4 regions of the Roseateles sp. FW305-36 genome follow, and region 1 is predicted to be linked to each of the others. Evidence: predicted binding sites of a transcription regulator. Region 1 holds the regulator's gene; each other region holds the start of a gene.
What was found. Region 1 encodes FNR, which switches genes on or off when oxygen is low (the NO sensors DNR and NnrR bind a similar motif). Its sites were predicted from a motif close to TTGATNNNNATCAA; they were not measured.
Positions count from the first base shown of each region.

Region 2: AC3WOE_RS28120 (DUF2249 domain-containing protein) is a predicted target of FNR. The motif match lies at 1,618-1,631, and genes of this name have one in related genera.
Region 3: AC3WOE_RS07900 (oleate hydratase) is a predicted target of FNR. The motif match lies at 3,654-3,667, and genes of this name have one in related genera.
Region 4: AC3WOE_RS13735 (hemerythrin domain-containing protein) is a predicted target of FNR. The motif match lies at 4,324-4,337, and genes of this name have one in related genera.

Region 1 is NZ_JBYSZK010000001.1:230,035-237,718, reverse strand. Features, by position in the region: gene icd (NADP-dependent isocitrate dehydrogenase) at 1-732, opposite strand, end outside; gene AC3WOE_RS01125 (urease accessory protein UreH domain-containing protein) at 806-1,426, opposite strand; gene hemN (oxygen-independent coproporphyrinogen III oxidase) at 1,434-2,828, opposite strand; gene fnr (fumarate/nitrate reduction transcriptional regulator Fnr) at 2,935-3,675, shown strand; gene AC3WOE_RS01110 (BON domain-containing protein) at 3,894-4,241, opposite strand; gene AC3WOE_RS01105 (sigma 54-interacting transcriptional regulator) at 4,483-5,841, opposite strand; gene AC3WOE_RS01100 (hypothetical protein) at 5,984-6,415, opposite strand; gene AC3WOE_RS01095 (sensor histidine kinase) at 6,417-7,684, opposite strand, start outside.
Region 2 is NZ_JBYSZK010000021.1:94,225-101,908, forward strand. Features, by position in the region: gene AC3WOE_RS28115 (nitric-oxide reductase large subunit) at 1-1,236, opposite strand, end outside; gene AC3WOE_RS28120 (DUF2249 domain-containing protein) at 1,271-1,555, opposite strand; gene AC3WOE_RS28125 (DEAD/DEAH box helicase) at 1,679-3,958, opposite strand; gene AC3WOE_RS28130 (RpiB/LacA/LacB family sugar-phosphate isomerase) at 3,999-4,640, opposite strand; gene AC3WOE_RS28135 (PaaI family thioesterase) at 4,895-5,332, opposite strand; gene AC3WOE_RS28140 (SDR family oxidoreductase) at 5,340-6,131, opposite strand; gene AC3WOE_RS28145 (acyl-CoA dehydrogenase) at 6,197-7,684, opposite strand, start outside.
Region 3 is NZ_JBYSZK010000003.1:243,513-251,196, reverse strand. Features, by position in the region: gene AC3WOE_RS07905 (M3 family oligoendopeptidase) at 143-1,990, shown strand; gene AC3WOE_RS07900 (oleate hydratase) at 1,993-3,582, opposite strand; gene AC3WOE_RS07895 (LysE family translocator) at 3,718-4,344, opposite strand; gene AC3WOE_RS07890 (DUF1326 domain-containing protein) at 4,512-5,114, shown strand; gene AC3WOE_RS07885 (DUF2182 domain-containing protein) at 5,136-5,927, shown strand; gene AC3WOE_RS07880 (DMT family transporter) at 5,930-6,775, shown strand; gene AC3WOE_RS07875 (hypothetical protein) at 6,772-7,239, opposite strand; gene AC3WOE_RS07870 (thioredoxin family protein) at 7,332-7,679, opposite strand.
Region 4 is NZ_JBYSZK010000006.1:264,885-272,568, reverse strand. Features, by position in the region: gene AC3WOE_RS13745 (potassium channel beta subunit family protein) at 1-456, shown strand, start outside; gene AC3WOE_RS13740 (diguanylate cyclase) at 522-3,662, shown strand; gene AC3WOE_RS13735 (hemerythrin domain-containing protein) at 3,669-4,289, opposite strand; gene tkt (transketolase) at 4,413-6,428, shown strand; gene AC3WOE_RS13725 (hypothetical protein) at 6,566-7,579, shown strand.

The DNA.
Region 1 (7,684 bases):
GTCACGGAACCCGCCTTCCGTGAACTTCATGATGTTGCCCTTGTGCACGATGGTCACGCTGGGCTTGTTGTTGTCGATGGCGTACTGGATGGCCTTGCGCACCAGACGCTCGGTGCCCTCGCGCGAGACCGGCTTGACGCCGATGCCCGAGGTGTTCGGGAAGCGGATCTTCTTGACACCCAGTTCGTCCTGCAGGAACTTGATGAGCTTTTTGGCCTTGTCGCTCTCGGCCTCGTACTCGATGCCGGCGTAGATGTCCTCCGAGTTCTCACGGAAGATGACCATGTCGACCTTGTGGGGCTCCTTCACGGGGCTGGGCACGCCGTCGAAATACTGCACCGGGCGCAGGCAGACGTAGAGATCCAGTTCCTGGCGCAGCGCGACGTTGAGCGAGCGGATGCCACCACCGACGGGCGTCGTCAGCGGGCCCTTGATGGAGACGACATAGTCCTTCAGCACCTGCAGTGTCTCTTCGGGCAGCCACACGTCCGGGCCGTAGACCCGGGTGCTCTTCTCGCCGGCGTAGATCTCCATCCAGTGGATCTTGCGGGCACCGCCATAGCTCTTGGCCACGGCTGCATCCACCACCTTCAGCATGACGGGCGTGATGTCCAGGCCGGTGCCGTCACCCTCGATGTAGGGAATGATGGGGTGGTCGGGCACGTTCAGCGAGAAGTCGGCATTGACGGTGATCTTCTGGCCGCCTTCGGGCACCTGGATGTGTTGGGTCATGGCTAGTGAGCTTTCGCGACAGAGACGGGGAAACGACGAAACCCGGCGAGTTTATGGCCGGCCGTCGCGCTGGCTAGCAGGCCAGCATCACCCGTTGCCAGACCCCGTGGCCCAGGGCCCAGGCCGCGCCGAGCACGAGGGCCAGGCCGGCCAGGCGCAGGGCCAGCACCTCGCCGCCCGTGCCGCGTTTGAGCAGGCGCGCGCGCCACAGCGGCGCAACGATCAGGCCCGGCGTGCTGGCCAGCGCGAAGCCTGCCATCGCCGTCGCGCCGCTCAGCACCGAACCCGACAGACCCGCCAGCAGCAGGGCCGCATGCAGCAGCCCGCAGGGCAAGGCGACCCAGGCCAGCCCGGTGGCGAAGGCATGGCGGGGCTGGGGACGCCAGCGCACGGCGCCCAGCCAGACCGGCATGCGACCGCGCACCAGCAGCGTCAACCCAAGCAGCAGCACGGCCGCCTGCAGCAAGACCCAGGCGGGCTGAAGCAGCATGACGCTCTGGGTGGCGCTGGCCAGGACATGGGCCGACGCAGCCGCGACCGCGCCGGCAGCGGTGTAGCCCAGCAGGCGGCCCGCCAGCAGGCGTGCCGGGCGCCGCCCGCCAGCCAGGGCGCAGGGCGCGCTGCACATGGCCGCGCAATGCGGCATGCCGGCCAGGCCCATCAGCGTCGCCGAGGCGATCAGCGCGGCGTCCATCGCGGTTTCAGAGGATCTTGGAGAAGCGCTGGCGGCTGGCGTCGGTCTGGCAGTAGCGGTCGAACACCATGGCGACGGCGCGGACGAAATACCAGCCCAGCGGCGTCACCTGGACGGCGTCCGGCTCGAGCGTGACCAGGCCCTGGTCCGCGAGTTGGCGCAACCGCTCCAGCTCGGGCGCGAAATAGGTCGGCACGTCGACGAGATAGGACGCCGCGATCGATTCGAACTCCAGCCGGCCCTGGCACATCAGGGCCATGATGACGGCGCGGCGCAGCAGGTCATCGCGGGTCAGGGCCAGGCCGCGCTGGATGGGCAGCTGGTGCTGGCGCAGCGCGTCGTCGTACTCGATCAGCGTCTTGGCGTTCTGCGCATAGGTGGGGCCGACGCGGCTGATGGCCGACACGCCGAGGCCGATCAGATCGCAGTCGGGCTGGGTCGAATAGCCCTGGAAATTCCGGTGCAACAGGCCCTGGCGCTTGGCGACGGCCAGCGGATCGTCGGGCAGTGCGAAATGGTCCATGCCGATGTACGCATAGCCCTCGCCGAGCAGGGAGCTGATGGCGCCCGACAGCATGGTCAGCTTGTCGCCGGCCGCCGGCAGCAGCTCTGCGGCGATGCGGCGCTGCGGCTTGAAGCGCTGCGGCAGATGGGCATAGGCATACATCGCGATGCGGTCGGGCCGCAGCTCGGCCACCTGGGCGATGGTCTGGGCGAAGGACTCCGGCGTCTGCAGCGGCAGGCCGTAGATCAGGTCGACGCTGATGGAGGCGAAGCCGAGCTCACGCGCCGCGCTCATCAGCGCCGCCACCGACTCGCGAGACTGCACGCGATGGACGGCCTTCTGCACGTCGGCGTTGAAGTCCTGCACGCCGAAGGACAGGCGGTTGAAGCCCAGCTGGCGCAGGTGCGCCAAGCGCCCGGCGTCCACCGTGCGCGGGTCGACCTCGATGGACAGCTCCGCGCCCGGCAGCAGCCGGAAATGGCGGCGCAGCGAGGCCATCAGCGCGCCGAGTTCGGCGTCCGACAGAAAGGTCGGCGAGCCGCCGCCCAGGTGCAGCTGCGACACCGGCGCATGCCCGCCCAGGGCCGCGACGACCAGGTCCATCTCCACGTCGAGCGAATCCAGATAGGGCTGGGAGCGCTCGTGGTGCTTGGTGATGATCTTGTTGCAAGCGCAGTAGTAGCAGAGCTGCTCGCAAAAAGGGATGTGCACATACACCGACAGCGGCTGGGCTGCGCCGCGCTGGGCCAGGGCCTGCAGGTGCTGTGGCGTCTGGTGGGCCTCGACGAAGCGGTCGGCGGTCGGGTAGGAGGTGTAGCGTGGCCCCGCCACGTCATGGCGCCGGATGTTGGCGTCGAGCAGTTCGGGGTCCAGCGTTGGGTGGGTCACGGCGTCCATGCAGCCACTGTGCAGTCGCCCCGGGGCCGCGGCCTTGATCCACGTCAAGCGTGCAGCGCAGGGCAGCGCCAAGAATGACGGCAATTGATCCAACCCAAAGACAGCCATGCAGACGCCACTGAAGGACCCCACTGCCATCGAGCCTCTGAAGGTCGCCTGCGCCAGCTGCAATCTGCGTGAGCTCTGCCTGCCCGTCGGCCTCAAGCCCCAGGACCTGGAGCGCCTGGACGGCCTCGTCGCACGGCGCCGCAGCGTGCCGCGCGGCGAGCCGCTGTTCCGCAACGGGGAGCGCTTCGAAGCGCTGTACGCGGTGCGCACCGGCTTCTTCAAGACCTGCGTCGGCAGCGAGGACGGCCGCGACCAGGTGACCGGTTTCCAGATGGCCGGCGAACTGCTCGGCCTGGACGGCATCAGCAGCGACCACCACCACTGTGACGCGATCGCGCTGGAGGACTCGTCGGTGTGCGTCATTCCCTACGCCCAGCTGGAGGACCTGTCGCGCGAATTCAGCGTGCTGCAGCACCAGTTCCACAAGATCATGAGCCGCGAGATCGTGCGCGACCATGGCGTCATGCTGCTGCTCGGCAATATGCGCGCCGAGGAGAGGCTGGCGGCCTTCCTGCTCAACCTGACGCAGCGCCTGCGGGCCCGCGGGTTCTCGGCCTCCAGCCTGGTGCTGCGCATGACGCGCGAAGAGATCGGCAGCTACCTCGGCCTCAAGCTCGAGACCGTCAGCCGTGCCTTCTCGCGCTTTCACGAAGACGGTCTGCTGGAGGTCAGGCAGCGCCAGCTGCGCATCCTCGATCAGGACGGCCTGCAGGCCCTGGTCAACAACAGCCAGGCCTGACGCCCCTCGCCTGGTCTTGCCTTGCTGAACGCAGGCAACCCCAGTCGGTCCCCCGAGGGGACGGCGATGCTTGCGGCCTTGAACCGCAAGCACATCGCCAGACGGGCCGGCTCGGGAACGGCCCAGCGCTCGGCCCGAAATACTGGTGCCCGGTTGGCGGGCGCAAAAAAGGCCCCGCGGGGGCGCGCGGGGCCTCGAGATCAGAGGACGAACAGCAGTCAGCCGACCTTGATCTCGTTACGCACTTCCTTCACGCCGGGCACGGCCTGCACCAGCTGAACGGCCTTCTGGGCCAGGTCGGCGGTGGGTGCAGCGCCCTTCAGGACGATCACGCCAGCACTCGTGCTGCTGACGGTCAACGGCAGGGCTTGCAGGTCCTTGTCCTTTTGCAGGGCGGCCTGGGCCTGACTGGCGATGGCGGCATCACCGGCCGGCTGTGCCTGCGCGACCTGTTCGGCCGGCGCGGTGGAGGGCGCCGGTGCCTGGTCGGCCGCGAAGCTCGCGGTCGCGGCACCCGCCATCAGGGCGGCGGTCAGCAGTCGGGCGAAGGTCGAGGTTTGTCGCATGCGGAATCTCCTGAGATGCGTGAATCGAAAGCGGCACCGGGCGGCGCCACCTCCGCCTTAGCGCAAGGCCTGTGCCAGCTTGCGGTTTCCCTTGCAGATCAAGCACTTGCCGGAGAACTCACGCATGACGAGGGTCGCGAGGCGCACGTTTTGTCGCCGGGTGGCGACGCCTCCCCTGCGGCAGCGGCCTAAGTGCTTGATCCATCTGACAACGTCCTGTCGCCAGACTGCGACGGCTGGGCTAGGGGGCGGCGTCGCCGCGAAACAGCTGCGGGTCCAGGCCATGCTTCTGCAGCAGGCGGTAGAACTCGGTGCGATTGCGGTCGGCCAGGCGGGCGGCCTCGGCCACCTGGCCCGAGGTCAGCTTCAGCAGCTGGTTCAGATAGTCGCGCTCGAAGCGCTGCTTGGCATGCTGATAGTTCAGCACTGCGGTCGGCGGCATCTGCAGGGCGCGCTGCACCTGGGCCAACGGCACCAGCGGCGCGGTGGCCAGCACGCAGACCTGCTCCACCACGTTGAAGAGCTGGCGCACATTGCCCGGCCATGGGGCCGTCACGAGCGCGTCGAGGGCGTCGGGCGCAAAGCCTCGCACTGGCTTGCGATGCCGCCCGGCCAGGGTCAGCAGGAAGTGCTGGGCCAGCAGCGCGATGTCCTCGCGCCTTTCCGCCAGCGGCGGCAGGCGCAGCTGCACGACGTTGAGCCGGTAATAGAGGTCGGGCCGGAACCCGCCCTCGGCCATGGCCAGCTCCAGGTCGCGATGGGTGGCGGACAGCACGCGAACGTCCACGGGCACGGCCTCGTTGCTGCCCACCGGCCGCACGACGCGCTCCTGCAGCACGCGCAGCAGCTTGACCTGCAGGGCCAGCGGCATGTCCCCGATCTCGTCGAGGAAGACGGTGCCGCCTTCGGCCGCCGGAATCAGGCCCTGTCGATGCCCCTGGGCGCCGGTGAAGGCGCCCTTCACATGGCCGAAGAGTTCGGACTCCAGCAGGGCCTCGGGAATGGCCGCGCAGTTCACGGCGACAAAGGGCTTGGCCGCTCGCGGGCTGGCCTGGTGGATGGCGCGAGCCAGCAGCTCCTTGCCGCTGCCACTGTCGCCGGCGATCAGCACGCTGGCGTCCGTCCCGGCCACCAGCCGCGCCTCGGCCAGCACCTCGGCCATGCGCGGGCTGCGGCTGATGATCTCGCTGCGCCATTCACCGTCGCCGTCGAAAGGCAGGGGCTGGGGCGCGTTGACGCGCAGGGCCTGGTTGATCTTGCCCAGCAGCTCCTTGCCGTCGTAGGGCTTGGTCAGATAGGCGTGGGCGCCGCGCGTCGTCGCCTCCACGGCATCCGGAATGCTGCCATGGGCGGTCAACAGGATGACGGGCAGCGAGGGGTGATGGGCGCGGATCTCATCGAACAGGGCCAGGCCGTCCAGTCCGGGCAGGCGCACGTCGGTGATGACCAGGGCCGGCAGGCGCACGGCCAGATGGGCCAGCGCGGCCTCGGCGCTGGAGACGGCCTGCACCGCATGGCCGGCGGCGGTCAGCCGCATGGTCATCAGACGCAACAGGTCGGTGTCGTCGTCGACGACGAGGATGGTGGCTTGAGCGGTCATGCAGGCTCCTGTCGGTCTTAGCGGGCCGAGCGCCGGGCCGCTCCCTAGCCGGCCCGCGTTGGGCGATGTGCTTGCCGGTCAACCCGGCAAGCATCGCCGTCCCCCCTGGGGACCGGCCAAGGTACTCCTTGGACGAGGGGCTTCATCTCGCGCCGGGCTTGGCCGGCAGGGTCTGCTCGATGGCCTTCAGCGCTTCCAGCTTCTCGTTGAGCTGCTCGTTGCGACGCTGGCTGTCGCGCAATTGCTGGCTGAGCTTGTCGATGCTGTCCTGCAGCCGCTTCTGCTCGGCCATGCGCGCCGTTGCCAGGGCCACCAGAGGCTTGAGCGGCTCCGCCTGGGGGTCGCTGGAATTGCCCAGGGCCTCCAGCTGGGCCGTGGCCTGGGCCTGGTCGGCGGCGCTGCGGCCCTGACCGAGCTGCAGGGCCTTGTGCAGATCGGCCACATAGCCCTGCAGGGCCTTGGCGTTGTCATCGCTGGCGACTGGCGCTGGCGGCGGCTCGGGACAGCCCGGCTCGGGCGGCAGGGGCGCGGGCGCCGGCGTCTGGCAGGCCGCCAGCAGCAGGAGCAGGCCCATCTCAAGCAGTCGTCGGGGCGGTATGGACATGATGGGGAAGCTCGATCCGGAATTGGGCGCCGCTCTCGCTGGCAAGCAGCCGGCAACTGCCGCCATGGGCCTGCACGATCTCGCGCACGATGGACAGGCCGATGCCGCTGCCGCGGCGCGCGCCGGGGGGCTGATGGCGGCCCTGGTAGAAGGGGTCGAAGATGCGCTCGACGTCCTCGGGCGCGACACCCGCGCCTGCGTCGATGCAGTCGATGCTGATGCCGGCCGCGTCCTGCGCCAGCAGCAGCCGGATGGTCCCGCCTGGTGGGCTGAAGCGCACCGCGTTGACGAGCAAATTGGCGAGCACGGCGGCCAGCTTGTCGCCGTCGACAAGCGCCGTGGTGTCCGGCGCTTCCAGCTGCACCTGCAAGCCCTTGGCCTGCCACAGCAGGCGCTGCTCGTCGACGACACGCGCCAGCAGGCCCCCCAGTTCCACCGGCTGACGGCGCAGCTGCTGGGCGTCGGAAGCCAGGGCCTGGTAGCTCAGCAGACCTTCGATCTGGTGCTGCAGGGCCGCACTGTTGTCGCCCAGGATGCGCACGATCTCGGCCTGGTCGCCGGTCAGCGGGCCGGCCACGCCATCGCGCAGCAGGGCCGCGCCTTCGCGGATGGAGGCCATGGGCGTCTTCAGCTCGTGGGAGATGTGGCGCACGAAGCGGGTCTTGTCGGACTCCAGCGTGGCCAGGCGCTGGCGCAGCCACTCCAGCTGGCGCCCCAGGCGCCGCAGGTCCACCGGGCCGCGCACATCGACGGGCTGGTCGAAGCGGTTGTCACCCAACCGGCCGATGGCCGCCTCCACATCCGTCAGCGGCCGCAGCAGCCAATGGCCGAAGGCGAGGCCGAGCAGCACGGCGATCACGATGGCGCCGACGACCAGCGCGCTGATGAGGCGGCGCTGCTGCTCCAGTTCGGCCAGCACGGCGTCGCTGCGCCTGTCCATGGCCTGCTGGCTCTGCTGGCTCAGCGCCTGGTTGATGCCGTGCAGGCGGGCGAACAGCGGCGTCAAGCGCTGCAGCGCCACCTGGCGGGCCCGGCCGGGGTTCTGCACGACGCGCCAAGCCGCATCGGCTTGGGCATTCCAGTCGACAAAGAGCTGACGCGCGCCCTGTACGGGAAGCGTGATGGCCAATGCTGCCTGGGTGTCGCGGGCGTCCACCCAAGCGGACTGGAAGCGCTCGCGCAGGCCGGCATCGTCCAGCACCAGGAACTGGCGCGCGCTGCGCTCCATGGCGACGGTGC
Region 2 (7,684 bases), on a different contig from region 1:
CCAGAAGCGGCCCATGCTCGTGTACTCGAGGCCCTGGTTGCCGAACCAGAAGCTGAAGTCGACGCCGCGGTGTTGCAGCGTGCCCAGCCAGCCGGTGATGGTCGAGCCGAGCACGACGATGATCAGCGCCCAGAACAGCGCGTCGACACCGAGCTTCTGCAGCTTGGGTTCACGCCCCGACAGCAGCGGCGCGACGTAGAGGCCGGTCGCCAGCCAGGCGGTAGCGATCCAGAACACGCCGATCTGCGTGTGCACGGTGCGGCTGATGGTGTAGGGCAGGATCTGCGCCAGCGGCAGGCCGAAGAAGGACTGGCCTTCCACCGCGTAGTGGGCGGTGATGGCGCCCATGCCGATCTGCAGCAGCATCAGCGCGATGACGATGAAGAAGTACTTGCGCGTGGCCTTCATCGACGGCGTGGCCTTGGCGCCTTGCAGCGGGTCGGCCTTGGGCACGGCGGCTTCGTCCTCGTGCGAATCGCCCTTGTGCAGCCACAGCATGGCGGCGATGCCGGCGAGCAGCAGCACGACGCTGACCATCGACCACATCGCAGCCGAGGCGCTCATGGTGTTGCCGACCAGCGGCTCATGCGGCCAGTTGCTGGTGTAGGACAGGCCGGGTTCGTTCGGGCGGTCCGTCACGGCGGCCCAGGCCGACCAGAAGAAGAACGCGGTCAGGGCCTGGCGGTTCTCGGCGTCAGGCAGGCTGCCCGAGGTCATGGCGTACTGCTCGCGCAGCTTGTCCAGGCGCGGATCGGTGCCGAACAGGCCCTCGTAGTGCGCCGCCACCTCGCGGATGGCCTTGGCGCGCGCCGGCGTGACCTTCACGGTGCCGTTGCTGTCGTCATAGGTGTTGCGGCGCAGTTCCTCGCGCACCACCTGCTCGACAGCGGCCTGCTCGACGCCGGTCAGCGCCTTGCCGCCCTGCTGCTGCTCAGCCGCGCGCAGGGCGCCGAGCGCCACCGCCTCGCGGTGCAGCCAGTCGGCCGACCAGTCCGGTGCGACATAGGCACCATGGCCCCAGACGGTGCCGAGCTGCTGGCCACCGGCCGACAACCAGGCCTGCTGGCCGAGCTGGATCTGCTCGGCCGTGTACAGCACCTCGCCCTCGGTCGTCACGACCTGCTTGGGGATGGGCGGTGCCGAGAGATAGATCTGCCAGCCCAGGTAGCCCAAGGCTCCGAACGACAGGACGAAGATGAGGCCTAGCCAGCGCCAGAGCCTGCTTGCGTTTTTCATGATGTGCCCTTGTAGTGGGGGAAATTGCTTGCGATCAGGCGCCGCCGCAGGAGCCGCAGCAGCGGCCGTCGCCGTGGGCGGCGAGCTTGACGATGCGCACGCGCCAGACGTCGGGACCGCGCTGCACGTCGTCCCAGGCGAAACGGCCGGGCCATTCGGCGCGGAACTGGTCGAGCAGCGGCCCGGGGTCGTGGTCGTTGATCAGTTCGACCGATTCACCGGCGTCCAGGCTGCGAAAGGTGTTGAAGATCAAAGGATGCCGCTCGCGGGGGGCCAGCGGGCGCAGGTCGATCTTGGTGCCGTAGCTCGTCAATGCCATGACTGCTCCTCTTGAACATGCATTTGGTATGCAGATTCTGAGGAGGGGGCAGCCAAGGCCCTTTGATTTCCGTCAAGTCAAAGCCTGATCACTTGCATCCAAGGGATCAGCGGCAGCGGGCGCTCAGCCCTCGTCCTGCAGCGGCGCCAGCAGCAGATCCAGCTCCGGCGCCGTGAACTTGGCCAGCATCGCGCCGTCGTCGCTGCCCAGCAGCCCGTCGGCCAGCGCTTTCTTGCGCGCCTGCAGCTCCAGCATGCGCTCCTCGATGCTGCCCTGGGCGACGAGCTGGTAGACGAAGACCGGCTGATCCTGGCCGATGCGGTGGGCCCGCGCGCTGGCCTGGGCCTGCACGGCCGGGTTCCACCAGGGGTCGACGTGGATGACGGTGTCGGCAGCGGTCAGGTTGAGGCCGACGCCGCCGGCCTTGAGGCTGGCCAGCAGGATGGGCTCCTCGCGTGCCTGGAAGCGACGCACGACTTCTCCGCGCTGCGACGCGGGCGTCTGGCCGGTCAGGCGCAGATGCGCCAGCTTCAAGGCGTCCAGCTCCGCGGCGATCAGGTCCAGCATCTCGGTGAACTGTGAGAACACCAGCAGGCGCCGGCCCTGGGCGACGAAGTCAGGCAGGTGCTCACGCAGCCATCCGAGCTTGGCGCGTTCCACACCTGCCGGCGTCTCGACGGCCTTCAGCAGCAGCGGGTCGCAACAGACCTGGCGCAGCTTGAGCATGGCGTCCAGCACGCTGATGAGGCTCGTGGGCGTGAAGCCGTCGCGGGCCAGGATGCGCCTCACCATGTGGTCGGCCGCGACGCGCACGCTCTCGTAGAGCTGCTTCTGCTGGCCCACCAGCGTGACGCGCTTGACCAGTTCGGTCAGCGGCGGCAGCTCGGTTGCGACCTCGGTCTTGAGGCGACGCAGGATGAAGGGCCGCACACGCGCCGCCAGCAGGCGGGCACGCGGACCGTCGCGATTCACCTCGATGGGCTTGCGCCAGTGACGGGCGAAGTTGCGCGAGTCGCCGAGGAAGCCCGGCATCAGCAGATCGAACAGCGACCACAGCTCGCCGAGGTGGTTCTCCAGCGGCGTGCCGGTCAGCGCCAGCCGGTGCCTGGTGTTCAGCCGGCGCAGCGCGCGGCCGGCGCGGGCCTGGGCGTTCTTGACGGCCTGGGCTTCGTCGAGGATGAGGAGATGCCAGGGCTGGGCCGACAGGGTGCGCAGATCGCGCCAGACGAGGTTGTAGGTGCTGAGCACGACATCGGCATCGGCGAGCTGAACGGCGCTGCGGTCGGGGCCGTGCCAGGTCTGCACCTTGAGCCCAGGCGCGATGCGCGCAGCCTCCTGCTGCCAGTTGAAGAGCAGCGAGGTCGGCACGATGACCAGTGCGGCTCGATCCAGGCGGCCGGCCTGCTTCTCGGTCCAGATGTGGGCCAGCGCCTGGGCCGTCTTGCCCAGGCCCATGTCGTCGGCCAGGATGCCGGCGAGCTTCTGTTCGCGCAGGTATTGCAGCCAGGCCAGGCCGTGCAGTTGGTAGGGGCGCAGTTGCAAGCCCAGACCTTCGGGCTGCGGCATCGACGTCGGCGCGCCGGCGGCCAGCAGACGCTGGCCCAGCGCCTTCAAGCCCGCGTCGCCATGGATCTGCCAGCGGCCGCGCGACTCGTCCTCGATGCAGCGGATGCGGTCGGCGTCCCATTCATTGAGCTTAAGCGGCTTGCCCTTCTCCAGTTCCACCGGCTTCAGCAGGTCGAGCAGGGCCAACATCATGGCCTTGAGCGGCGCGGCGACGGCGTGATAGCGGCGGCCGCCGGGCGCGCGCAGCGAGATGATGGCGTCGTCCTCGATAGCACCAATGGCGACGGCGTCCAGCCAGCGCTTGTCGCGGCGCAGCAGGTTGGCCATCAAAGGCGCGAGGTCGATGCGCTGGCCGTCAACCTCCATGCCGAGGCTGACTAGCCAGGCGCCGGTGCGGCGCTCCAGGCCCAGGCCTTCGACGCGGCGGTTGGGTTTGGGGGCTTCTTCTTGCGCTTCTTCGGTGAGACCCAGTTGCCAGCCGCTGACGAACTGGCTGTGATGGGCAAAGCCCGGCTCGGTCGTGACCTGCCAGCCCAAGGCCTGCAGCTCGGGCAGCTTGTCGGCGTGGAAATCGCCGAAGAATTCTTCCTGGACCAGGGTCCAGAGGGAGGCGCCGCCCAGCACCGGCGGCGAGCCCCGCCATTGCAGCAGCGCCGGGTCGAGGGCGATGAGGCCGAGCTTCAGCAATACCTGTTCGGCGTCGGCATCACGCGCGGCCAGCGTTGCCACCGTCACCTGCTCGCCCCGCGGGCCCAGCGGGCCGCGCGGCCGCAGCCCGAGCAGGCCGTCGCCGCGCGTCAGCGTGCGCAGCGTGAGGTGGGGTGGAGCAGCAGGCATCGCGACAGTCTCGCAGCCCGCGAGACCGTCGCGAGGCAGATCAGGACTTCAGGACAGTCTTGATGTGCGAAGCGATGGCGTCGTCCTGGCAGTTCGTGAAGAACAGTTCCTGGAACTTCTCGCCCGACACGGCGGCCTTGAGCAGGTCCTGGTCGACGGCCTTCAGCGTGGTCAGCATGTCCTTGCAGGAAGCGGCCTTGAGGTCCTTCAGGATGCCGCGGTTCTTGGCCATGATGGCGGCGCGCTCCTTGGGATAGCCGGCGCCGCGCTCGTTCTCGAGCAGCTTGCGGTAGCAGTCCTGCAGATTCAGCTCGGCGGCCCAGCCGAAGCCCTTGGCATAGGGCATGGACATGCAGTTGCCGTCGTTGATCTGGCCGAACAGGAAGGCGTCGGTCGGGTCGATGACCAGGCCGCAGAACACGCCGGGCATGGAGTTGCAGGCCAGCATGGAGCCCATGCCGGTGCCGCAGCCGGTGACGACGAAATCTGCGGCCTTGGAGTTCAGCAGGATGCCGGCCAGCAGGCCGTTCATCACATAGGTCAGCGAGGCCTTGTCCTCGGGCGTGTACATGCCGTAGTGGTGGACGCTGTGGCCCAGCGGCTCGGCGACGGTCTTGAGGGCGTTGTGGACGATCTCGGACTTGGCGGCCTGGCTGTTCTCGATGATGAGGGCGATCTTCATGGCGGGTGGCTTTCGGGCGGAATGAGGGCAAAGGCGGCTCAGGGACCGCCCGGTGCAGGGGCTCGGGTCGCTCAAGCCAGAGGGGCTCGAGCGCAGGCCGTCATGCCAGGTGTTCGGGGTGGGACGGCATGGTCCGCGTCCACCTGGCCAACCGCGCGCCCCGGGAGGGACGCAGACGCTGGCGCTATTGTGCCAAATATTGGAACGTCGTTTCAGAATCTCCGCTCAATCCCGAGAGCGATGCGGGGATTCCTTCAGTCGCCTTCCCCACCCAGGGGCTTGAGTTGCCGCCCGGCCGGCAGGGCCCGCAGGTACTTGAACGTCCCCGTGGCATGGGCGCAGAGCTTGTCGTCCGCGCCGAAGACCGAGCCCTCGCAGAAGGCCATGGTCGTGGAACGGTGCAGCAGCTTGCCCACCGCCCGCAGTTCGCCCTCCCCGGGGCGCATGAAGCTGGTCTTCATCTCGACCGTGACCACGCCCGGCCCGAGGTCGGGCAGGTGCCGGTTCACGCTGCGCGCGGCATGCGCCATGGCCACGTCCAGCAGCGTCATCACGACGCCGCCGTGAGCCACGCGCCAGGAGTTCAGGTGCTGCTCGCTGATCGTCAGCCTCAGCTCGGCCTCGCCGTCGCCGACGGAATGCAGCGTGAAGCCGAGTTGCTTGACGAAGGGGATGTGAACTGGGAACTCCATGCCCCGATCATCCCCCGTGAATCGCTGAGACTCCGCCGTCCACCGCCAGAATCTGGCCGGTGATGTGCTTGCCGGCGCGCGAGGCGAACAGCAGGGCCGCGCCCTTGAGGTCGTCGTCATCGCCGATGCGGTTCAGTGGCGCATGCGCAGCCATCTTTTCCTCGCCGACCGCCGCCAGCAGACCCTTGGTCATCTTGCTCGGGAAGAAGCCCGGCGCCAGCGCGTTGACAGTGATGCCGTATTGGCCCCATTCGCCGGCCAGCGCGCGCGTGAAGTTCACGGCGGCGCCCTTGCTGGTGTTGTAGGCGATGGTCTTCATGACCGCCGAGTTGCCGCCCAGGCCGGCGATGGAAGCCACATTGATGATGCGGCCCGACTTGCGCGGGATCATGCTGGCCTTGGCCACGGCCTGCGCGAACACGAACAGGCTGCGGATGTTGAGGTCCATGACCTTGTCCCAAGCCTCGATGGGGTGCTCCTCGGCCGGGGCGCCCCAGCTGGCGCCGGCGTTGTTGACGAGGATGTCGATCTGGCCCAGGCGCTCCATGGTCTCCATGACGACGCGCTGGGCGTCCTCTTCCTTGGCCGCGTCGGCAGCGATCCAGCGTGCATCGATGCCGCGCGCCTGCAGGTGCGCGGCAGCCTCTTCCAGGTCAGCCGCCTTGCGCGAGGTCAGCATGATCTTGGCGCCGGCTTCGCCGAGGGCTTCGGCGATCTGCAGGCCCAGGCCGCGCGAGCCGCCGGTGACGAGGGCCACTTGGCCGCTGAGGTCGAAGAGGTCTTGGACTTTGGTGCTCATGGTTTGTCTCCTATTCGGTTAGGGTCAGAGCACTCGCTGCGCGAGCGGTCCGACCCGCAAGGTCATCAAAAATATTCGGGCTTCATCTCGCGGCACAGTGGCTCGCGGCGGGCAACGACATCGAGCCAGGCGCCAATCTTGGGCAACTCGTAGGCGAAGAAATAAAGAGCCGCGGCGCGCTTGCCATGGGCGAAGTCGCTGTCGCCGGTCACGCTCAGCACCACGTCCAGCCAGATCCAGGCCAGCACGGTGTGGCCGAAGGCTTGCATATACGGCGTGGCGTTGGCCAGCGCCTCTTCGGGCTCGCCGGTACTCCAGGCCTTTTTGGTGGCACCGCCAACCTGCGCAAGTGCGGCAGCCAGTTGATTGGCCTGCGGCGCCCATTCGGTCTGCATGGCGCGCTCAATGGTCTGCTGCACGCGGGCGGCCAGCGCAGCCAGTGACGCCCCGCCTTGCTGCACGACCTTGCGGCCCAGCAGGTCCAGGGCCTGGATGCCGTGCGTACCCTCATGGATCATGTTCAGGCGGTTGTCGCGCCAGAGCTGCTCGACCGGGAAGTCACGCGTGTAGCCATAGCCGCCCAGCACCTGGATGGCCAGGGAGTTGGCTTCCAGGCACCACTCGCTGGGCCAGCTCTTGGCGATGGGAATCAGCACGTCCAGCAGGGCCTGCGCCTCGGCCTTGGCGTCGCCGGTGTTGAGCTCGTCGACGAGACGGGCGCAGTACAGCTCGAAGGCCAGGCCGCCTTCGACATAGCTCTTCTGCGCCAGCAGCATGCGGCGCACGTCGGCGTGTTCGATGATGGGCCGCTGAGGGCTGGCAGCGTCCTTGCCGGCCGCCGTCATGGCTCGCCCCTGCGGGCGCTGCTTGGCGTACTCGAGGCTGGCCTCATAGCCGGCATAGCCGAGCATCGTCGCACCCAGGCCAACGCCGATGCGCATCTCGTTCATCATGAAGAACATGCAGCGCAGACCCTCGCCGGGCTTGCCGACGAGATAGCCGACGGCACCGGCCTTGCCGCCGGGTTGGAACTTGCCCTCGCCGAAGTTCAGCAGGCAGTTGGTGGTGCCGCGATGGCCGAGCTTGTGGTTCAGGCCGGCCAGCGCGATGTCGTTGCGCTCGCCGGTCAACTGGCCGTCTTCGCCCACCATCTGCTTCGGGCAGATGAAGAGGGAGATGCCCTTGGTGCCGGGAATCAACTTGCCGTCGGGGCCGGGAATCTTGGCCAGCACCAGATGCACGATGTTGCCGCGCAGCTCATGCTCGCCGCCCGAGATCCACATCTTGTTGCCGCGCAGTCGGTAGCGGGCGCCGAGAGGGTCGCCCTCGTCTTCCAACTCGGCTCGCGTGACAACGTCGGACAAGGATGAACCCGCCTGCGGCTCGGACAGGCACATGGTGCCGAACCATTCCCCGGACAGCAGGGTCTTGGCGAAGACCTCACGCTGGCGCTCGCTGCCATGCTCCATCAGCAGATTGGCATTGCAGGTCGTCAGCACACCGTAGGAGCCGATATGCACATTGGCCATGCTGACAAAGGTGTTGGCGGCCGT
Region 3 (7,684 bases), on a different contig from region 1:
ACGCCCGATCGCGCATTGCGCCAGGTAACCCGGCCGATTGTCGCGGCCCGGCACGGCCCGGGGTTTACCCGCCGTCACTTCGGTCAGCCCGTCCATCCAGGGCGACACTGCCCGCTTCTCCTCCAATGCGCCCCTTCCTCCCATGAAGCGTCTGCCTCTTCCCCTCGTCCTCTGCCTCGGCCTGGCCCTGGGCGGCCGGGCCCTGCACGCCGAGCCGCTGCCCGCCGTCTGGAACCTGACCCCCCTCTATGCCAGCGACGCCGACTGGGAGGCCGCTCGCAAGGCCCTGCTGGCCGACCTGCCCAAGCTGGCGGCGCTCAAGGGCACGCTGGGCAAGAGCGCGCAGAGCCTGCGGGCCGGGCTGGACACCCTCAGCGCGGCCAATCTGCGCTACGACCGGCTGCGCGTCTACGCCAGCATGAAGCAGAGCACCGACAACCGCGACAACAAGAACCAGGAGCACAGCGGCCTGGCAGCGCAGCTGGGTGGTGAGTACAACAGCACCATCGCCTGGCTGGAGCCGGAGATCCAGGCGCTCAGCGAAGCCAAGGTGGCCGCCTTCCTGAAGGCCGAGCCGGGCTTGAACAAGCACGCCGAACACCTGCGCAACAGCCTGCGCCAGGCCAGGCACACGTTGAGCGCCCAGAGCGAAGCCGTGATTGCCGCGCTGGCCCCGGTGCGCAGCGCCACGGGCGATGTGCGCACGTTGCTGTTCAACGCCAACACCCAGTGGCCCGAACTGACGGTCGACGGCAAGACCGAGAAGGTGGACGGCACCAGGTACGGCCTGCTGCGCCAGCACCCGGACCGCGCGGTGCGCAAGCAGGTATTCGACGCCTTCTTCGGTGCCATCGGCCAGTACGAGGACACCTACGGCGTGACGCTGGGCAATGTGGTGCAGGACGACACCACCATGGCCAAGCTGCGCCACTACCCCAGCGCCGTGGCCATGAGCCTGGGCGCCGAGGAAATTCCGGAAGCCGTCTACCGCACCCTGGTGGCCGAGGTGCACAAGGGCCTGCCCACGCTGCACCGCTATTTCAAGCTGCGCCAGCAGATGCTGGGCCTGCCGGACCTGCACTACTACGACATCTACCCGGCCCTGGTCACGCAGAAGAAGGAATACAGCCTGGACGATGCCGCGGCGCTGACGCTGGCCGCCACCCAGCCGCTGGGCGAGGACTACCAGAACCTGCTGAAGGCCACCTTCAAGCTCAACACCATGCATGCCCTGCCGGCACCGGGCAAGAGCGGCGGCGCCTACCAGGACGGCGTCTATGGCGCGCCGCCCTTCGTGTTTCTGAACCACCAGGGCGAGTTCGAGTCGGTCAGCACCTTCGCGCACGAGTGGGGCCACGCCATGCACACGGCCATCGCCAACCGCGCCCAGCCCTACGAGACGGCGGGCTACTCGCTGTTCGTGGCCGAGATCGCCTCCACCGCCAACGAGGTCCTGCTCAGCCACTACATGCGCGGCCAGGCCGGCAGCAAGGAAGAGAAGCTCTACCAGCTCGGCTATGCGCTGGAACGCCTGCGCGGCACCTTCTTCCGCCAGGCCATGTTCGGCGAGTTCGAGCTCAACACCCATGACGCCGCCGCCAAGGGCGAGGCCCTCAACGGCAAGCGCATGACGGAGATCTACTGCAAGCTCTTGAAGGAATACCACGGCGACGCGGCCGGGGTCATGAAGATCGACCCGCTGTACTGCCAGGAATGGGCCTTCATCCCGCACTTCTACCGGCCCTTCTATGTCTACCAGTACGCCACTTCCATCACCGCGGCCCTGCACTTCGCCGAGGACATCCTGGATGGCAAGCCCGGCGCGCGCGACAACTACCTGAAGCTGCTGGCCAGCGGCGGCTCGGTGCCGCCCTACCAGGCGCTGAAGAAGGCCGGCCTGGACATGGCGACCCCGGCGCCCTACCAGGCCGTCATCAAGCGCATGGACAGCATCATGGACGAGATGGAGGCGCTGCTGAAGGCCCGCTGAGCTCAGCTGAAGGCGGCCGCCAGGGCCTGCAGCCCCACCTCGGGGTCGTGCAGGCCCTGGTAGATCGGTGGCACGGGCTTGTCCACGCCGAACAGCCCGTACACCGCGTGCATCGCGCAGTGCACCGAGTACTCCACCGTGTAGACGGTGTCGTCCGGCAGCTCGACGTGCTGGCCCAGGAAGGCGAAGTTGGCGGCGCCGCTGGGCAGCACGCGCGGCCGGTCGGCCGGCTTGCGGGGCGCGAACATCGCGGAGCCGTAGGGCAGCATCACGGGCGTCACGTCGGTGCCGGCCAGGGCGGCGGCACGGATGTCGCCAAAGCCCAGGTGGTGCAGCAACTCGTCCAGGATCTCGCGACCGCTGCACTCGGCCATGGGCTTGGCCACGAAGTTGCCCGGCGCGTCGATGAAGAGGCCGTAGCCCCAGGCCGTGAAGGTGTCCGGCGGCATGCCGGGAAAGTGGGGCTGGTGCGGCACGACGAGGGACATCAGCCAGTTGGAGTCCACCAGCGTCATCAGCGCGCCCGTGCCGGGCGAGTTGCCGCTGAAGTCGGCGATGCGGTCCAGCAGCGTGCGGCCGTGCATCGTCAGGGTGAAGGACTCCCACTTGTTGTCGTCGACATTGAAGAAGGTGTGCGGGCGACCGAAGTCGTCGGCCTTCTGGGCCAAGGTCTCCCACAGCGACCAGGCGCCGTCGCGGCGATCGCGGATGAGAGGGGGCGCCTCGCTGTTGCTGCCGTAGGTGGCGTCGGCGGTGATGGAGCCGAGCGTCACGAAGCAGGCGTCGCCAGGCGCCAGGTCGAGGGTGTGGCTGGCCTGGGCCGTCTGCACGTGCAGGCGCGTGGCGCGGCGCTGGGCGGGGTCGCGCTGGTCGAAGTCGATGTCGGTCACGCGGTGGCCGAAGCGCACGTCCACGCCCTGGGCCAGCAGCCAGCGCTGCAGCGGCACGGCGATGGAGTCGTACTGGTTGTAGGGCGTGCGGCGCACCCCGGCCAGGGTATGCATGCGCGGGAACTCCTGCAGGAAGCGCAGGAAGTAGCGCCGCAGTTCGATGGCGCTGTGCCAGTCCTGGAAGGCGAAGGTGGTGCGCCACATCTGCCAGAAGTTGCTCTGGAAGAAATGCGGCGAGAACATCTCGTCGATGCGTCGCGCGCCCAGCAGGGCTTCGGGCATGGCCAGCAGCCGCGTCAGCTCGGCGCGGTCGCGGCCGTCGAGCCCGTAGTGGCGTGCGTCGATGATGCGCGGCCCCTGGCCGATGAGGCGGGCGTGCGCCTCGGTGCGGACGCTGGCGTTGAAGGCGTCGATCTCCTGCCGCACGCTCATGCCCGGCTGCTCCAGTGACGGGATGCCGTCCAGCAGGTTCCACAGGCATTGATAGACCTCGTCGCACAGCATGCGCCCGCCACGGGTCACGTAGCCGGGCTGGGTGGGCGAGGCACTGCCATCCAGGCAGCCGCCGGCGATGCCGAGTTCTTCGAGGATGTGGATGCGCTGGCCGGGCATGCCGGCGTCGCGGATGAGAAAGCTGGCCGCGGCCATCGAGGCGATGCCGCCGCCGACGAGCCAGACGTCGGCATTCTTGGGGTCGAGCATGGGTGACACGCGGCGCGGGCCGCGCAAAGCAGAATGTGCGTCGACTCTAGGCAGCCCGTGGCGGGCCGGCACTGATCCGCGTCAAGGCGGCGACGGATGCGGGAGGGCTCTCCAAAGAACCTGCCGCGCCGAGCGTCAGCGCGCGACGATCATGCGCACGCCCAGGCCGATGAACACGGTGCCCGCCAGTCGGTCCAGCCACTGACCCACGCTCGGCCGGCGGTTCAGCCAGGCGCCCACGGCGCCCGAGAAATAGCCGAGCAGGCCGAACAGCACGACGGCCTGCACCGTGAACACCAGGCCCAGCAGGCCGAGCTGCCACTCCACATCGCCCTGCGAGGCGACGACGAATTGCGGCAGGAAGGACAGGAAGAACAGCACCACCTTGGGGTTGATGGCGTTGGCGACCAGGCCCTTCACGAAGAGTTGGCGCAGCGGCGTGCCGTCGCCGTCGTCGACCCCCACCCGCACCGCGCCGGCATGCCGCCAGGCCTGCACGCCCATCCACACCAGATAGACGCCGCCGGCCACTTTCAGCACCGTGAAGGCGACGGGCGATGCGGCCACCAGGGCGCTGACGCCGATGACGGCCAGCAGGGTGTGGCTCAGGCAGCCCAGCGCACAGCCCAGCCCGAAGGTCATGCCCGCCCGCCGGCCGCGGGACATGCCCATGCTCAGCACCATCAGGTTGTCGGGGCCGGGCGTGGCGGTCAGCACCAGGGCGGTGGCGAGGAAGGCGAGGGTCTGGGGCGTGCTCAGCATGAGGCGATGCTAAGCGCTTGGCTCATCCATATTGACTACGCGCCCGGGCCGGCAGTCGGGCTATGGATGGACGCTCGCGGAAGCCGCGGCGTAGCATCGCCGCTCACCCGTGGCAGGTCGCGCTGCACTCCGCAAACGCGGCCCTGCGTCCGGTATTGGAGGTCCCCATGAGCTATCACCTGGAAGGTCGGCTGCTCGAGGTCTGCAATTGCCGAGTCCTCTGCCCCTGCTGGATCGGCGAGGACCCCGACAACGGAACCTGCGACACCATCATCGCCTGGCGCATCGACAAGGGCACGGTCGACGGCGTCGACGTCGGCGGCAACACGATTGCGGCGGTGGCCCATGTGCCGGGCAACATCCTGCAGGGCAACTGGACGGCAGCGATCTTTGTCGACGACAAGGCCTCCAAGGCGCAGGAGGATGCCCTGCTCAAGGTCTACACCGGCCAGGCCGGCGGGCCGGTTGCCGACCTTGCCAAGCTGATCGGCACCGTGGTGTCGGTGGAGCGCGCGCCCATCCAGTTCGACGTGACCGGCGGCAAGGGCACGCTGGCCATCGGCAAGGACTACTACGCCGAGCTCGAGCCCTATCTCGGCGCCACCGGCGGCCAGACGACGCTGTCGGACACGGCGTTCTCCACCGTGCCGGGCGCGCCGGTGTTCGTCGGCAAGGCGCCGACCTACCGCTCCAAGAACGCCAAGATCGGCATCGACGTGGATATCAAGGGCCACAACGCGCTGCAGAGCACCTTCGTCTTCGATGCCTGAGCCACGCCGTCGGGCCGGCCCATGGTCGACGCCGCGCGCCACCGCCGCGTGTTCCTGCCGGTGCTCGTCGCTCTCGTCGCGCTGGCCTGGCTGGCGCTGTGGGCCTGGGCGAGCTCGCCCTATGGCCGCTACATGGACCATGGCGACTGGACGGCCTCGGGGCCGGTCGCCGCCCTGTGCCGCGCGATCCCGGCGGGCAGCGTCGTCGTGCCCGCCGTGCTCTACGGCGCGGCCTGGATCCTGATGACGCTGGCCATGATGCTGCCGACCACGCTGCCGCTGTTCACGGCCTTCGACCGGCTGGCGTCGCAGCGGCCCGACCGCGGCCGCCTGCTGACCCTGCTCGGCCTGGGCTATCTGGCCGTCTGGGGCGGCTTCGGGCTGCTGGCCCACGCCGTGCACGCGGTGCTGCTGGCCTGGGTGGCCGGCGTTCCGCTGCTGTTCCTGAATGGCTGGATGATCGGCGCCGCCATCATTGCCGGCGCCGGCGCCTTCCAGTTCAGCTCGCTCAAGCACCGCTGCCTGGAGAAATGCCGCACGCCGCTGAGCTTCGTCATGGAGCATTGGAGGGGCCGGGCGCAGGCTTGGCAGGCCTTTCTGCTCGGGGCTCACCACGGGCTGTTCTGCGTCGGCTGCTGCTGGGCGCTGATGCTGCTGATGTTCGCCGTCGGCGCCGGCAGCCTGGGCTGGATGCTGGCGCTGGCCGCCGTCATGGCCATCGAGAAGAACCTGCCCTGGGGCCGGCGCCTGAGCGCGCCGCTGGGTATGGCGCTGCTGGCCTGGGCGGCGCTGCTGGTGGCCCGGCAGGTGTAGCGATGCAGGGCAGCGCGCGCACCCTGCTGCTCACCGCGCTGGCGATGCTGGCTTTCGCCGCCAATTCCCTGCTGTGCCGGCTGGCCCTGCAGCAGCCCATCATCGATCCGGCCAGCTTCGGCAGCATCAGGCTGATCTCGGGCGCGCTCACGCTGGGTCTCATCGTGCGCCTGCAGCCCAGCGATGGCACCGCGGGCCGGCCCGACTGGCTGGCCGCGGCCATGCTGTTCGCCTATGTCGGCTGCTTCTCGTTCGCCTATCTGACGCTGAGCGCCGGCACCGGCGCGCTGATCCTGTTCGGCGCGGTCCAGGTGACGATGATCGGCGCGGGCCTGCGCGCCGGTGAGTCCTTCCCACCGATGGCCTGGGCCGGCCTGATGCTGGCCGTGGGCGGGCTGGTCTATCTGGTGTCGCCGGGCTTGAGCGCGCCACCGCTGGGCGGCGCGTTGCTGATGGCGGCTGCCGGCGTGGCCTGGGGCGCCTACTCGCTGCGCGGGCGCGGCGTGCCCGATCCACTGCGGGCGACCGCGCGCAACTTCCTGCGCGCGACACCTTTCGCGCTGGGCCTGAGCCTGTTGACGCTCAGCGGTGCGCACGCCAGCGCGGCCGGCGTGGCGCTGGCCATCGTGTCGGGGGCGTTGACCTCGGGCCTCGGCTATGTCGTCTGGTACGCGGCGCTGAGGGGCCTGTCGGCGATGCGCGCGGCGACGGTGCAGCTGTCGGTGCCGCCCATTGCGGCCCTCGGCGGCGCGCTGCTGATGGCCGAGACCCTCACGCCGCGCCTGGCCTTCGCGTCCGCGGCCATCCTCGGCGGCATCGCCCTCGTGTTGAGCCGGCGCGGGCGCTAGCCCTGGTCCGGCCTGCCGCGCAAGCCGTGTTGCGTGATGTGGGCGATGGGCACGCCGACGTAGAAGATGTGCGACAGCAGGCCGCTGACGATGCTCCATCCTTCCGGCAGCTTCCAGCCGACAACGCCGGACAGCGGCACGACGATATAGACCATGGCGACCCAGGTCAGCACGCCGTAGACCGTTCCCCACAGCCAGGGGCGCAGCATGAGGGCGGGCAGCCTGAGCGCCGCCAGCAGGAAGGCCGCGGCCATGCCGATGGTCAGCGCGAAATGCAAGAGCAGGCCCAGGGCCGCCACGGCCGCGCCGCCCTGCAAGGCCGCCGTGCCGAGCACGCCGCTGGCGATGTATTTCAGGATGCCCTCGACCGTGGCGCCCTGGGAGGCATAGCTGGCGAAGGCGGCCACGATGTCCACCGCGCCGGAGACGAATCCGGCCAGCACGACGGTTTGAATCCTGCGCATGGGTCTGCTCGACGGTTGCGTTGGCAAGGCGCAGGATCTTAGGAAGCCGCCCCCGCGGCAGCACCCGGGGATGCCCTCGGGTCGAGTTGATCTCAGCCGGTCGGTGCGGCGCCCAGCTTCGCCAGGGCGTCGGCAATCTCACCGGTGCCGCCCGGCCTCACCACGCGCGCGACCTCGCGGCCGTCCTGCAGCACGACCAGGGTGGGCCACAGCTTGATGCCGAAGGAGCGTCCCAGCGGCCGTCCCCGGCCGTCCTCGACCTTCAGATGGCGCAGCGGCGATCCCGCTGCATGGGCCGACAGCGCGTCGCCTATGGTCCGCTGCGCGGCCTGGCAGATGCCGCACCAGTTGGCGCCGAACTCGAGCACGGTGCTGCCGGGCAGCGCGTCGATGGCGGCGCGGGTGGGTTCGTTGCTGGAATAGGGCGTCGGGGCGGTCATCGGGA
Region 4 (7,684 bases), on a different contig from region 1:
CTGCACAAGCCGGTCGTCGAGCAGCCCCAGTACCACCTCTTCCATCGCCGCAAGGTCGAGCAGGAGTACGCCCGCCTGTACGAGGACATCGGCCTGGGCCTGACGACGTGGAGCCCGCTGGCCTCGGGCCTGCTGACCGGCAAATACCGCGGCGGCATTCCGGCCGGCAGCCGTGGCGCGCTGGAGAACATGAGCTGGATGCGCGAGCAGCTGCAGGACAAGGCCAAGAACGACGCCGTGGGCAAGCTCGGCGAGATCGCCGCCGAACTGGGCTGCAACACCGCCCAGCTGGCCATCGCCTGGATCAACCGCAACCCGCGCGTGTCCACCGTCATCCTGGGCGCCAGCCGCATCGAGCAGCTGCATGACAACCTCGGCGCCCTGGCCGTCACGCCCAAGCTGACGCCCGACGTTGTCGAGCGCATCGACGCCATCGCCAAGCCCTTGGCGCAGTAATCATTCACATGATCTGAGGGCAAGACCCGGCCGGCAGGGTCTTTTCGGTGCCCGAGAATGCCGTTATGAGGGTCTTGATAACAAAAGGGTGTGCAGCCCTTCTGCTCGCCGTTGGGTTGGCTGGCGCGGCGCAGGCCGTGGTGCCGCGCTTCGAGCCCATCGGTGAGCCGGGCGCGGTCAGGGACAACGTCGTGTCGGCGTTGGCGCTGGACGCCCGCGGCCTGCTGTGGGCCGGATCGCCCGAGGGCCTGCTGCGCTTCGACGGCTACGCCTTCCGCCGCTACCCGCTGAGCGGCCCCGATGGCCAGCTGCTGCCCGAGCAGTTCGTGCGCGCCATGCTGCCCGACCCGCGCGGCTGGATGTGGGTGGCCGCCGGCAACAGCGGCCTGGTGCGCCTGGACGTGGCCACCGGCCGCTGGGACCGCTGGGCCCGCGACGGCAAGTCGGCCGACGAGACCGCCCCCGCCGCCAACACCGTGCGCACCTTTGCGCTCGAGAAGGACGGCACGCTGTGGATTGGCGGCAGCGGCGGCCTGGACCGCTTCGACGTCAAGACCCAGCGCTTCACCCACCAGCGCGGCAAGGAAGACGGCCTGCCCGACCCGCGCGTGCAGACCCTGCTCGTCGACCGCCAGGGCACGCTGTGGATAGGCACCTGGCGCGGCCTGGCCCGCAAGGCGGTCGACGGCCCCATCGAGACGCTGGATGTCGGCGTCGGCGACCAGCTCGTCACCATGATCAGCGAGTCGCTGGACGGCCGCATCATCATCGGCACGGCCCAGGGTCGGCTGCGCGCGCTGTCGCCGCAGGGCCAGCCGCTGCCCTTCAGCCCCGGCGCCCAGCCCGGCGCCACGTCCGGCGCCTGGCCCGTCATGGCCATGGCCCAGCCCGATGCCGACGAGCTCTGGTTCGGCGACGCCTCGGGCGTGTCGCGCCGGCGCGCGACCGATGGCGCCCTGATCGAACGCCTGCCCGCCACCGGCGCCGGCACCGCGCCGCGCAGCGATGTGCGCGCGCTGATGCGCGACCCCTCCGGCACCGTCTGGGCCGGCAGCTATGGCGGTGGCCTGATGCGCCATGTGCCCTCGCTGCCCGGCCTGTCCATGGTGCGCGAGGCCATCGGTTCGGTCTCCGGCGGCCTGGACGTGCGCAGCATCCTGCAGCTGGACAACGGCGAGATCTGGCTGGGCACGCTGGCCGGCGGCATCGAGCGCCGCGACCGCGACCTGATGCCGCTCGGCCTGGTGGCCCAGGGCGGCGGCGGCCTGCCGCCGGGCCGCGTCAATGCGCTCGGCCAGAGCAAGGACGGCTCGGTCTGGGTTGCCATCGACACCCAGCTGCTGCGCTTCGACACCCAGGGCCGCTGGAAGGAAACCCTGCGCAGCGGCAACGCCGTGCCGCGCCGCTTCCAGGCGACCGACGACGGCGCGCTGTGGATCGCCACGCTGGACGGCCTGATGCGCTGGACGCCCCAGCACCCGCAGATGCGCGCCATCCCGACGGCCGGCCTGGTGGGCGGCACCGGCGAGGTCAACGCCTTCGCCCTGTTGCCCGACGGCAGCCTGTGGGCGGGCGGCGCGGCCGGCCTGTTCCGCGTCGCCAAGCCGGGCGCCGACGAGCCGGTCGCCGAATGGGTCGAGCCCACGGGCCTGACGGGCCAGACCGTGCTCGGCATGGCGGTCGACCTGGCCGGCCGCCTGTGGGTGGACACCGGCACCGGCCTGCACCGCCTCATCGACAGTGACGGCAAGAAGGCGCGCTTCGAGGTCGTCGGCGCCTCCGACATCGGCGGTGCCTTCGGCGCCAACCTGCTGTTCGACAAGCAGGGCCGCGTCTGGTCGCAGCGCAATATGTACGACCCGAACAAGGGCGAACGCCGCGAGCTCGGCGCTGCCGACGGTGCCGACCTCGGCACCGGCTGGTTCCGCGCCTACGCCAAGCTGGACGATGGTCGCATGCTGTTCGGCGGCGCCCGCGGCCTGCTGGTCATCGACCCCGACCGCTTCTCGCCCTGGACCTACAAGCCGCCGCTGGTCGTTTCGGAACTGCGCGTGGACGGCGAGGAAAGGCCGCTGCCCGCCGGCGGCGCCGACATCGTGCTGGCGCCCGGCGAGCGCGGCCTGAGCCTGGCCTTCGCCTCGCTGGACTACAGCCAGCCCAGCCGCAACCGCTACCGGTATCGCCTGCAGGGCCTGGATGCCACCTGGATCGACGCCGGCCTGCTGGGCCGCACGGCGGCCTACACCAATCTCGCGCCGGGCTACTACCAGCTGCAGGTGCAGGGCAGCAACCGCGACGGTGCCTGGAGCGTCAACGAGCTCAAGATCGGCGTCAAGGTGCGCGCCGCCTGGTGGCAGACCCGCTGGGCCATGGCCGGGGCCGTCGTCGGCGCCGTGCTGCTGGTGGCCCTCATCGTGCGCATGCGCACCCGCCTGCTGCTGCGGCACCGCCGCGTGCTCGAGGCGCGCGTGCAGGAGCGCACCGTGGAGCTGGAAGCCGCCAAGGCGGCGCTGACGGCCAAGTCCTTCGAACTGGAGGAGGCCAGCCTCACCGACCCGCTGACCGGCCTGCGCAACCGCCGCTTCCTGGACCGCCAGATGCCGGCGGACGCGGCGCTGACGCTGCGCCACTTCGAGCCGCCGGGCGACCTGCCGGCGGTCCGCAACGACGGCGACAACGAGCAGGACCTGCTGTTCTTCCTGATCGACATCGACCACTTCAAGCGCATCAACGATGCCCATGGCCACATGGCGGGCGATGCCGTGCTGATGCAGATGCGCGGCCGGCTGGAGCAGGTCTTCCGCGCCACCGACTACCTGGTGCGCTGGGGCGGCGAGGAGTTCCTCATCGTCGCCCGCGGCACGCCGCGCCGTCGCGCCGCCGAGCTGGCCGAACGGGCCCGCCAGGCCGTCTCGGCCCAGCCCTTCGAGCTGACCGGCGGCCTGAGCCTGGCCATGACCTGCTCGGTCGGGTTCTCGGCCTTCCCGCTGTGCGCCAGCCTGCCGCGCGCGCTGGACTGGCATGCCGCCATCGACCTGGCCGATGCGGCCCTCTACGACGCCAAGGACACCGGCCGCAACGCCTGGGTCGGCCTGCTGGACGCCCGTGCCGGCAGCGAGGACGAACTGCGTCAGGACATCCGCCGGCCGCTGGAAAGCTGGGCGGCGAGCGGGCGGCTGACGCTGCTGCGCTCGAGTCGCGGCTGAGGTGGATCAGCCGCCGGCCTGATCCAGCGCCGGCCCCCACCCCAACGGCGCCGGCAGCGCCGCCAGGATGCGCTGGCGCAGCGGTGCGTAGGCCTCATCCACCGGCTGGCCGGCGCGTTGCGCCAGCGGGTCCTGGTGGCTGCCGAAGGCCTCGTCCAGCTCGGCCCAGTCGTCGGCGCTGAAGATGCGGGCCGCCAGCGGCAGGATCTCGGTTTCCTCGCGCTTCATGTGGCGCAGATAGCGCGCCGCGTAGACCTTGAGCTGCTGCTCGAACTTCTCGCGTCGGGGCTCGCCCATCTGCTCCCAGGCCAGCAGGCTGTGCTGCAGCTCGCGGATGGCGCGCTCACCCTGGGCATGGTCGGCATCGAGGTCGTCCAGCACGTCGCGCAGCTGCGGGGACAGCGCGCGCAGCTTGGGGAACAGCAGCTCGCTTTCCTTGGTGTGATGCAGGCGTTCCGGAAATTCGTCGACGTAGAACAGCATGGCGCGCAGCGCCGTGAAGTCGGGTGGCACGCCGGCGCGGCGCTGGGCATCGAGCAGCAGGGGCAGGGTGCGCAGCATGGCGGCCAGCGCGTCGTGCTCGGCGCGGATGACGCGCACGGCCAGGGGCATGGTCGACGAAGGCATGGTGCGAGCGTCGCGCGTTGTCGGACGGCCGACCTTGCGCTGGATCAAGCCGCCGGAGGGCCCGGCCCGGCTACCCCCGTAAAATCCCTGGTTTTTGCCCTCCCGCCCAAGAAAGCCCCGGCCATGACAGCATCGACCGCCTCCCCCACCCTCATGGCCAACGCGATCCGCGCCCTCGCGATGGATGCGGTGCAGGCGGCCAACTCCGGCCACCCGGGCGCCCCCATGGGCATGGCCGACATCGCCGTGGCGCTGTGGGCGCGTCACCTCAAGCACAACCCGGCCAACCCGCACTGGGCCGACCGCGACCGCTTCGTGCTGTCCAACGGCCACGGTTCCATGCTGATCTACGCCCTGCTGCATCTGACGGGCTATGAGCTGCCCATCGAGGAGCTGAAGGCCTTCCGCCAGCTGCACAGCAAGACCCCGGGCCACCCCGAAGTGGGCATCACCGTCGGCGTCGAGACCACGACGGGCCCGCTGGGCCAGGGCGTCACCAACGCCGTCGGCCTGGCCCTGGCCGAAAAGCTGATGGCGCGCGACTTCAACCGCGAAGGCCATGAGGTCGTCGACCACCACACCTATGTCTTCCTGGGCGACGGCTGCCTGATGGAAGGCATCTCGCACGAAGCGGCCGCCCTGGCGGCCTCGTGGAAGCTGAACAAGCTGATCGCCATCTACGACGACAACGGCATCTCCATCGACGGCCAGGTCGCGCCCTGGTTCGGCGACGACACCGCCAGGCGCTTCCAGGCCTATGGCTGGAACGTCGTCGGCCCGGTGGACGGCCATGACGTCGACGCCGTCGACGACGCCATCGGCAAGGCCAAGAAGAGCGCCGACAAGCCGACGCTGATCATCGCCAAGACCCACATCGGCAAGGGCTCGCCCAACCGCGCCAACACGGCCAAGGCCCACGGCGAGCCGCTGGGCGCCGAAGAAATCAAGCTGACCCGCGAAGCGCTGGGCTGGACGCACGAACCCTTCATCGTGCCGCCCGAGGTCTACAACGCCTGGGACCACAAGTCGGCCGGTGACCGCGTCGAGAGCGAGTGGGACCTGCGCTTCGACGCCTATGCCGAAGCCCACCCCGAACTGGCCGCCGAGTTCCAGCGCCGCATGGCCGGCGTGCTGCCCGCCGACTTCGCGCAGATCGCCGTCGACGCCGTCGTCAAGGCCCATGCCGAAGCCCAGACCGTGGCCAGCCGCAAGGCCAGCCAGCTGGCCCTGGAAGCCTTCACGCTGAAGCTGCCCGAGATGCTGGGCGGCAGCGCCGACCTGACCGGCTCCAACCTGACCAACACGTCCAGCACGCCGGCCCTGCGCATTGACGCCGACGGCACGCCCAACAACGGCCGCCACATCAACTACGGCGTGCGCGAGTTCGGCATGGCCGCCATCATGAACGGCATCGCCCTGCATGGCGGCTTCATCCCCTATGGCGGCACCTTCCTGACCTTCAGCGATTACAGCCGCAACGCCATCCGCATGGCCGCGCTGATGAAGACCCGCGTCATCCACGTGATGACCCACGACTCCATCGGTCTGGGCGAGGACGGCCCGACCCACCAGTCCATCGAGCATGTCGCCAGCCTGCGCCTGATCCCGGGCCTGGACGTCTGGCGCCCGGCCGACACGACCGAGACCGTCGTCGCCTGGACCATGGCCCTGGGCAATGCCCAGCGCCCCAGCCTGCTGGCCCTGAGCCGCCAGAACCTGGCCTACTCGCCCAAGACCAATGTCGACGAGATCGCCAAGGGCGCCTATGTGCTGGCCGAGCCTGCCAAGGGCAAGGCCCAGGCCGTCATCATCGCCACCGGCTCCGAAGTGCAGCTGGCCATGGCCGCCAAGGCCCTGCTGGCCGAACAGGGCGTCAAGGTGCGCGTCGTCTCCATGCCGTCGACCAATGTCTTCGACCGCCAGGACAAGGACTACAAGAAGAGCGTGCTGCCCAAGGGCCTGCCGCGCGTCGCCGTCGAGATGGGCGTCAGCGACTTCTGGTGGAAGTACGGCGTGGACGCCGTCGTCGGCATCGACAGCTTCGGCGAATCGGCCCCGGCCGGCGTGCTGTTCAAGCATTTCGGCTTCACGCCGGAGAACGTCGCCGCCACCGTCAAGGCGGTGCTGAAGAAGAAGTGATGCGGTTGGATGGCTGCCAGCCATCCGACAGAAGGCACCAGGCCGCATCTGCGGCCTTTTTTTCGCCGGTTCGAGGCGCGTCAGCGCCTGGCGCGGTACAAGCCGGGCCACATTCAAACAACGACAGGGAGTTTCTGATGCGCCATCTCGCCACGACCCTTGCGATGGGCCTGTTTTCCTGCATCGCGCAGGCGCAGATGCTCGAGATCGAGCAGGTTGATCAGAAGGTGTTGGCCTGCTTGGTGAACTCGACTCCGGTGCCGGGCTATCCGGCGGCAGACGAAGCGACCCAGCGTTCTGGGCTGGTGCGGCTCAGTCTGAAGTTCACGGCATCGGATCAGGCGCCGAAAGTCGAGATGTTGTTCAGCGATGGTTCTGATGCCATGTTGAGCGCCGTGGATGCCTACGCGCGAAACTATCGTCTGCCCTGTATGGCAGCAGGCGCGCCCCCCGTTCTGGCGGTCCAGGAATTCGGCTTCAAGCCTGGTTCGCCCCTTCCCGGCCTTGCGACCGCACCGCGGGCCGTTGACGCATCGGATGGGCTTGTTCCCTCGGCCAAGGAGTGCATTCGCCAACCCGAGGACAAGCTGCCCTTCCACCAGGACACCTTCAAGAAGGGCGATGTCTCCAATGCCATCTTCGAAGCGAACTTCACGGCGGTGGGGGTCGAACCGGAGGTGAAGGTGCTCTACGCGAGCGTCGGCAGGGCGCAGTTGAATGCGCTGACCTATTACATGCGCCAACATCGGTTGTCCTGCATGCCGGGCGGTGGCAAGCATGCAAGCTTGCAGCGCAGCTTCAGGTACGAGGCCGTCGAAGCGGGTAAGACAACAACCAAATTCAACTTCAAGGAAGCGGTGCCGTTGGCAGCCTTCCTGCGGGGGATCAGAAACATCCAGACCATGCGTGCCGACTTCGATTTCGGCAGCATGTCTTGCCCTTTCCAGGTGGCCTGGACCATGGGCAAGCCGGCGCTGGACAACAGGGTTGCACAAGTTGGCAAGCGCGACCTGAATCGCACCGGGTTTCTGGACTGGCTGGCGGGGCTGGAGATGAATGCGTCGAACAGCCTTTTTGAGCAACTCGTGGGCCAGACCCTCGTCATCAATGTGCCCTGTGGCCGGCTGGCCTTGGCGCCCCAGGGCGGATGACGGCAGTGAAGGCTTCGCGGCGAGCCAGCCTTCCCTCGCCGCATCGCTGACTCGCGGGACAGGGAGGGCGCTGTTTGCCGGGACAATCGAGACGCGTAATAGAGC